2 regions of the Sporosarcina sp. P12(2017) genome follow, and region 1 is predicted to be linked to the other one. Evidence: riboswitches for the same ligand, from Rfam matches in the RefSeq annotation. Region 1 holds a riboswitch; the other holds the start of a gene.

Evidence for each region. A riboswitch is a leader RNA that binds a small molecule or an ion and turns the genes downstream of it on or off. The one in region 1 is predicted to bind cobalamin.
Region 2: linked by a shared signal. The riboswitch ahead of metE (5-methyltetrahydropteroyltriglutamate--homocysteine S-methyltransferase) and the one ahead of CSV80_RS07405 (ABC transporter substrate-binding protein) in region 1 are both predicted to bind cobalamin.

The regions. Positions count from the first base shown of each region.
Region 1 is NZ_PDYL01000007.1:103,740-108,156, forward strand. It holds gene argS (arginine--tRNA ligase) at 1-1,632, shown strand, start outside; cobalamin riboswitch at 1,830-1,956, shown strand; gene CSV80_RS07405 (ABC transporter substrate-binding protein) at 2,097-3,083, shown strand; gene CSV80_RS07410 (FecCD family ABC transporter permease) at 3,076-4,068, shown strand; gene CSV80_RS07415 (adenosylcobinamide amidohydrolase) at 4,071-4,417, shown strand, end outside.
Region 2 is NZ_PDYL01000022.1:31,644-36,060, reverse strand. It holds gene CSV80_RS15485 (malate synthase G) at 1-1,818, opposite strand, end outside; cobalamin riboswitch at 2,209-2,341, shown strand; gene metE (5-methyltetrahydropteroyltriglutamate--homocysteine S-methyltransferase) at 2,488-4,417, shown strand, end outside.

The DNA.
Region 1 (4,417 bases):
GTAGCATTGCACGAAGCGATTGAAAAAGCACAATTAGTCGAAGGTGCAGAAATTCCGGAAATTAAACTGGAATCACCAAGAAGTAAAGAGAACGGCGACTATGCAGCGAATATCGCCATGCAGTTAACGAAACTAGCAAAAAAGCCACCACGGGCAATCGCGGAAAGTATTTTGGAGCACCTCGATACGACGAACACAGCAATTGACTCCATTGAAATCGCTGGACCTGGCTTCCTCAATATCCGCTTAAAAACAGACAGCCTTGGAGATATCGTGAAGACTGTCCTTGATCAAGGAGCTGACTACGGACGTTCCGACAGTGGACAACAACAAAAAATTCAAGTTGAATTCGTCTCAGCGAACCCAACAGGCGACTTGCACTTAGGGCACGCACGCGGAGCTTCGCTAGGCGATTCATTATGTAATATTCTCGATAAAGCAGGCTATGACGTAGCGCGCGAATATTATATCAACGATGCAGGTAATCAAATAAACAACTTAGCGTTATCTATCGATGTTCGGTATTTCGAAGCACTTGGATTGGAAAAAGAAATGCCTGAAGATGGCTATCGTGGTGCAGATATTATCACGATCGCAAAAGGCCTGGTCGAACAATACGGCGACAAGTATGTCGATGTTCCAGAAGAAGAGCGACTTGCATTTTTCCGTGAGCACGGCTTGAATATCGAACTGGATAAACTGAAGAAAGACTTGGCGGACTTCCGCGTTCATTTTGATAACTGGTTCTCAGAGACGTCCCTATATAACAACGGCAAGATCGAAGTCGCACTTAATAAACTTCGTGAAAACGGCCATGTCTTTGAAGAAGACGGTGCCACTTGGTTCCGCTCCACTACATTTGGTGACGACAAAGACCGTGTACTGATTAAGCAAGACGGTTCATTCACATACTTAACACCGGATATCGCGTACCACCAAGACAAGCTGAGTCGCGGATTCGATAAACTCATCAATATTTGGGGAGCAGACCACCACGGATATATTCCACGTATGAAAGCGGCAATCCAAGCACTTGGCTATGACCGCGATACGCTCGAAGTAGAAGTGGCGCAAATGGTTCAGCTCTATAAAGACGGAGAAAAATTCAAGATGAGCAAGCGCACAGGAAAAGCGGTCACACTGCGTGAACTCGTGGAAGAGGTCGGCTTAGACGCTGTACGTTATTTCTTCGCGATGCGCTCAGGTGACGCACAAATGGACTTCGATCTAGATTTGGCAGTATCCAAATCCAATGAAAACCCTGTCTACTACGCACAATACGCGCACGCACGTATTTGCTCGATTCTACGTCAGGCAAAAGAACAGAACGTAGAAGCGTCAACAGAGAACGTCACGCTATTGCAAGATGAAAAAGAGCTAGAGCTACTGAAGAAACTCGGAGACTTCCCGAAACTAATCAGCGACTCGGCACGCATGCGCGCACCGCATCGTGTAACAACATATATTCAGGAACTAGCAGCTACATTCCATAGTTTCTATAATGCTAACAAGGTGCTTGATCCGGAAAATAAAGACCTTTCCGAAGCACGTTTGGCTTTGATCACAGCGACTAAAACGACGATTGCGAACGCGTTGAAATTAGTTGGCGTGCAAGCACCTGAAAGAATGTAATATATCAAAAATGGCCAAGCAGATTGACTGCTTGGCTTTTTTCTTTATGAATGGGAAAGGGGAAGGCAACGTTTCGCTGCGTTCCAGGCGGCCCCTCAGGAAAGCGTCCCCCTGCTGGAGCCTCACTCCCCATGTCATACCCAAACTCCTCCTATCCCCTGTACAACCAACACTATTATCGCTATAATAAGTCATAATTACATATCTTCTAAAAAGGTTCTCAAAACTTGAGATGAAAAGCGAAATCGGTTCAAATCCGATGCGGTCCCGCCACTGTATGTGCCATGCACAAGCCAGGTCACCTGCCTTTTTAGAAAATGAAGTTCCGCAGCAACCTACGAGGATAGGTACAGTGGAAGAAATCACGTATTGATTTCATCCCACCTGATCCTTCGAACTATCGAAGGTTTTTTTCATGTCTGCGGCTTGCGTAATGCTACACACATATTAAAGGAGGAACACACATGAAGAAGTTTTGGCAACTGATGCTGACGGCAATGCTTGCGGTACTACTACTCGCAGCATGCGGAAGTGACAGTAAAAAAGAAGAAACACCAGCAGATGAAAAACAAGCTGGCGAAGAAACAAACACAGAACAACAATCGACGGATACAACGAGTTATCCATACACCCTGACAGACGCGGCTGGCGAAGAACTTACATTTGAACAAGCGCCGGAAACTGTAATTTCATTAGTTCCAAGCAATACGGAAATTTTATTCGGTATTGATGCAGGAGATCAAGTCATCGCAGTAACAGAAAACGATGACTACCCTAAGGAAGTAACGGAGCTTGATACAGTAGGGGACTTTACGGTCAACGTGGAAAAAGTCATTTCATTGGAGCCGGAAGCAGTATTTGCACATGAAATGATGATGGGTTCAAGTGAAGAAGGATTGAATCAAATTCGTGACGCAGGCATCCCTGTGATCGTCGTACCAAATGCAGAGACATTTGACGAGACATATGAAACAATTGAACTGATTGGTGCAGTCATGGACAAAAATGTGGAAGCGAATCAAATCGTCGAAGATATGAAAACAAAAGTTGCGGATATTGAAAAGAAAGCAGCAGACATAACAGACAAGAAGCGCGTGTTTGTTGAAAACTCCGATGCACCTGAAATTTATACGCCAGGGAAGGGAACATTCCCACAGCAATTTTTGGATATGATCCACGCTGAAAACATTGTGACAGAAGAAGGCTGGATTATGATCAGTCCTGAAAAGATTGTAGATGAAAATCCCGATGTAATTTTGGCTATGTATAGTTATGTTCCAAACGTCGTAGAAAACATTAAAACTCGTGACGGGTTCGATGCGGTTACTGCGATCAAAGAAGATCAAGTCATTCAATTGGATGAAGATATTACAAGCCGTACAGGTCCACGTTTAGCTGACGGATTAGAATTGTTTGCAAAAGCAGTCTATCCTGAGGTATTCGGTGAATAAAACCGCTCTCGCCTATGTCGTGTCGATTGCCACGTTGCTTGTGGCAATTTGGCTCGGCGTATCGATCGGTACAGTGAAAATACCAATAGAGACGCTATGGAATCAATCGGACGCGACCGCAAGTAATATTTTGTGGAAGATCCGTATGCCTCGTGTGCTGCTGGCGGGAATCGTCGGTGCCTCACTGGCTATTTCAGGAGCCGCTTTCCAAGGGCTGTTGAAAAACCCATTAGCTGATCCTTACACCCTCGGAGTGTCATCCGGTGCCTCTGTCGGCGCCGTGATCACACTCTTTTTTGGTATTTCTCTACCGGTTCTTGGCGCATTCACCTTACCTGTATTTAGTATGATCGGTGCCGCAGTGACAATGTTTCTAGTGATCGGTTTTGCCCGTCTCGTCGATCGATCAATGAAAATGGAAACGATTATTTTGACAGGCATTATTTTCGGTTCGTTTCTTGGCTCCGTGCTGTCGCTGATGATCGCGTTAACACAAGAAGAACTCCGTCAGATCGTGGGTTGGCTGCTTGGTAGCGTATCCATGCGCGGATGGAATTATATTCTCATGGTACTGCCGTTTTTCATCATCGGTTCATTCATGCTGTGGCTCAATCGCCGCGAATTGAACGCTTTATTATTCGGTGAAGAACGCGCGCATCATCTTGGGGTCAATGTCAAACAGCGTAAATTAATGATTTTGCTAGGCGGTTCGGTATTAACTGGTTCTGCTGTTGCTGTGTCTGGGACAATCGGTTTCGTGGGCCTAGTTGTCCCTCATATGACACGAATGCTATGGGGTTCTGATCATCGTCACGTGTTGCCGTTATCATTATTCAACGGTGCCTCATTATTAATCATTTGCGATCTCGTCGCACGAACGATTATTTCGCCGGCTGAATTACCGGTCGGCGTCATTACAGCATTCATTGGCGCTCCGGTGTTTGCTTACATATTTTACAAACAACGTAGAAAAGGAGCGATGTGAAGATGTTGCAAGTGGAGAACTTATCAGGAGGCTACGGCAAAGAACCGATTGTGCGAAATGTGTCGTTCCACGTGGAAAAAGGAGAAGTTCTTGGGATTTTAGGGCCGAATGGTAGCGGAAAGTCAACCTTATTGAAAATCATTTCGGGAATTTTGCCGAAACAAAGCGGCAAGGTAATGATTGCAGGAAAACCTTCTGGCGCATATAGCCAAAAGCAATTCGCGCAGCAAGTAGCCGTCTTGCCGCAGCTTCATGCTCATGCTTTTTCCCATAGCGTGAAAGACACCGTCGCTCTCGGTCGTTATCCGTATCAGTCAGGGATTTTCTCGAGCTGGTCGGAGTTGGACGA
Region 2 (4,417 bases), on a different contig from region 1:
AACTACATAGCCCAGGATACCTTGTGCGTTGTTATCTAGTTCAGATTGTACTTCTTCGGCAGACCAATCCGCTTTAGGTGCCAATGGAATGTCAAGGATACCATCGCGGTAATCGATCGAACTGTCAATTCCGGCTTGTACATCTTTAACATTTACTTCATGGTAGTGCAATGCATGCAAAATTGCAGCTGTTGGTGATGGAACCCACGCAGTGCTAGCTCCAGCTTTTGGATGAGCAATTTTCTGTTCAAGCATTGCAGCCATTAAGTCAGGCATTGCCCACATTCCTTTTCCAATTTGTGCGTGTCCTGGTAGACCCGCTCCAATTCCTACTGCTACGTTTGCAGATTCATATGAAGATAGCCATTTAGACGTCTTCATATCCGCTTTGCGAATAACTGGACCTGCTTCCATAGATGTATGGATTTCGTCACCTGTACGGTCAAGGAATCCAGTGTTTATAAATGCAATACGCTCTTTCACTTCATTGATTGCCGATTTCAGATTCAGTGACATTCTACGCTCTTCGTCCATAACTCCGATTTTAATTGTGTTGCGCTCAACACCTAGTAGATCTTCAATACGATCAAATAGTTTATTCGCAAATGCCGCCTCAGCTGGACTATGCATTTTCGGCTTTACAATGTAAATGGAATTGTGGAGGGAGTTTTTAAACTCTGTGTTTTCTTTAAAGTTATGTGTAGCAATCAGCGATGTAAGAACACCGTCCAAGATCCCTTCAGGTACCTCATTGCCATTTTCGTCTAGGATTGCATTATTAGTCATTAAATGACCTACGTTACGTACGAACATCAATGAACGACCACGCAGAGTCAACTCCTTGCCATCTCCGCCTGTATACGTACGATCTGGATTCAATTTTCTTGTAACTGTGTTACTACCGCGCTTGAATGTTGATTCCAAGTCGCCCTTCATTAGACCAAGCCAGTTACGGTATACACCAACTTTATCTTCAGCATCTACTGCAGCAATAGAGTCTTCACAGTCCATCAACGTAGAGAGTGCCGCTTCAAGTACAAGATCTTTCACACCTGCTTTATCACTTTTACCGATTGGATTATTCTTATCGATAGCGATTTCAATATGCAATCCATTATTCACTAACAATACAGCAGTCGGTGCGTCTTCAGAGTCGTTATATCCGACGAACTTGGACTCATCTTTCAATGGAGTCGTGATACCACTTTCAAGCGTTACTTGAAGTTTACCTTCTACAATTTTATAAGCTGTTACTTCTGCATGAGAACCTTCAGCTAAAGGCGCTGCTTGATCTAACAATTTTTTCGCAAAATCGATTACTTTCTGTCCACGAATCGGGTTGTATTGAACGCCAGCTTCAGCACCCGCCTCATTACTAATTACATCCGATCCATAAAGTGCGTCGTATAGACTCCCCCATCTTGCATTCGCTGCATTTAATGCATAACGAGCATTATCGATTGGAACAACCAATTGTGAACCTGCTTGGTTTGCGACTTCATTGTCAACGTTTGCTGTTGTCACTTTGAAATCTTCAGGAACTGGCTCTAAGTAGCCAATTTCTTCTAGAAATTCTTTATATTTAGCGAAATCAATTTCGCTTTTATTATTTTGATGCCATTCGCTAATGGTCTTTTGCAATTCATCACGTTTTTCTAATAGCGCTTTGTTTTCAGGAGTAAGTTCATGAATGAGCGAATCAAAATTTGTCCAAAATTGATCACTTTGGACTTCTAAGTCCGGAAGAACTTCTTCGTTTACGAAGTTATATAGTTCTGTTGCGACTTGCAATTTACCTACTTTTTCATAGTTTGTCATGGATAAAAGCCACCCCTTAATGTTTTTTGCGCTATTCTGTTGTATAACATATAGCGATGAACACCTATCATCATCCATTATTCAGCAACACCCCATAGCCTGTCGATCATAAATCGACACATAACAGACGAATGACTTCTTCACTTGAAGACGTGTTAGTACATATCATACCTAAAGTCTAGTTGACTTTCAACTGAATTGTGTAAATTTTCACATCACGGTTAATTACGTCTGAGTCTAGCTATTGACATCAGTTATATAACAGTAGAGGTAATATACTGTTTCATCATTTCACTACGCCATTTGTTCTTTAGGTACCCGCCACTAAATTCAGATAGCAAGTTGACACACTATTTTGCATGTGATAGTTTTAGAGACAATCATCTGAATTGAATAGTTTGAAAAGTAGGTGGAATGAAAATACTTTCATTTCTTAAAAGGGAATCCTTTTCTTGGAGCGGTCCCGCCACTGTGAAGACGCCCATGCGTCCAGCCAGACACCTGCCTATTTTTCATGACGCTTAATCCTACGATGAATAGGGAAGTGTTAGACAGAAGCAGTCTATAAACGCATGCTATTTTTAGCATGTTATTTTATATGTACTCGTTTTTCTAACATCTCCCCTAGAGATGTTTTTTTATTATAAAAAATCAAGGGGGAATTTATCCATGGTAAAAAGTAGTATAGCGGGCTATCCGGTCATAGGTGAAAATCGTGAGTGGAAACGCGCACTTGAGGCATTTTGGTCAAAGAAGATTTCAGAAGATGAACTTCTTCAAACAACGAAAGAGATTCGCTTGGCGAACTTAAAAAAACAGCAAGATGCCGGAATTGATTTCATTGCTGTAGGCGACTTCACATTGTATGATCGTGTACTTGATACGTCTGCAATGTTCGGAATCATTCCTTCACGCTATAACTGGAAAGGCGGACAAGTTTCCACATCCACATACTTTTCGATGGCTCGCGGTAATGATGAGGCAGTCGCTTCAGAAATGACAAAATGGTTCAATACGAACTATCACTATATCGTGCCTGAATACGAAGGTCAGCGTTTTGAACTAACTGAAAATAAACCGCTAGCTGCTTATCGTGAAGCAAAGAAAGAACTAGGTATTGAAGGTAAACCCGTTCTACTTGGCCCCTATACATTATTGAAATTATCTAAAGGGTTTGAGGATAATGATGTACCATCTATCATCCTGCAATTGATCCCACTTTATCAAAGAGTACTCCAGGAATTACAGGATGAAGGAGTACAATGGGTTCAAATCGATGAGCCAATTTTATGTACATCAATCAGCTCAGATGAAATGAAAACTGTTACAGAAATTTATTCACAACTGACAAATAATCTAAGCGGACTGAATATTCTTCTACAGACATACTTTGATTCAGTTGAACATTATACAGAAACGATTGCGTTACCTGTTGCAGCGATCGGACTCGATTTCGTCCACGGACGCGAGAAAAACTTAGATAACCTGAAGCAACATGGCTTCCCAAAAGACAAAGTACTTGCGGCAGGGATTGTAGATGGACGCAACGTATGGCGTTCTAATTTACAAAAAAAGCTTACATTGACTGAAACAATCCAACAGCAAGTTTCACCTGATAAATTATGGATTCAACCTTCATGTAGCTTGCTCCACTCACCTGTCACGACTCGCTCGGAACAGAAACTAGATCAAACCATCTTGAACGCATTAGCATTTGCTGATGAGAAGATGGAAGAAATCAAAGCTATTCAAACAGCTCTACAATATGGAAAAGAAAAATTCACTAAAGTATTTGAAGACAGTGAAGCAGCATTGACTGCATTTAATGCCCTTCCTGCTCGCAATAATAAAGAAGTACGCGAAGCGACTTCCGGAAGTCTACTTTCTGACAGTAAGCGAAACCTTCCATTTGCAGAACGTAAAGTGAAGCAACAGGAAAAATTCCAATTGCCACTACTTCCCACTACAACAATCGGTAGTTTCCCACAAACGCCAGAAGTACGGGCTACACGGAATAAATGGAGAAAAGGTGAAATTACGAATCAGCAATACAAAGATTTCGTTAATGCCGAAATCAAAGAATGGATCGATATCCAAGAGGACTTAGGACTTGATGTATTGGTGCATGGTGAGTTTGAACGTACGGATATGGTGGAATATTTCGGAGAAAAGCTTGACGGATTTGTCTTTACTGAAAAAGCATGGGTACAATCCTACGGTTCACGTTGTGTTAAGCCTCCAATCATCTTCGGAGACGTTGCGTTCACTAAACCCATGACTGTGGAAGAATCCGTTTATGCGAAATCCCTTACAGATCATGAAGTAAAAGGAATGCTCACGGGTCCTGTCACTATTTTAAACTGGTCATTCGTTCGTGACGACTTGTCGAGAGAAGAAGTGACAAACCAAATTGCACTCGCTTTGCGTAAGGAAATTGAAGCGCTTGAAGCAGCCGGCATTCATATGATCCAAGTTGACGAGCCAGCACTTCGAGAAGGTCTTCCATTAAAGAAAGCTGAGTGGAAACACTATCTGGATTGGGCTGTTAATGCTTTCCGCGTATCCACAGCATCAGTCGAAGATACGACGCAAATTCATA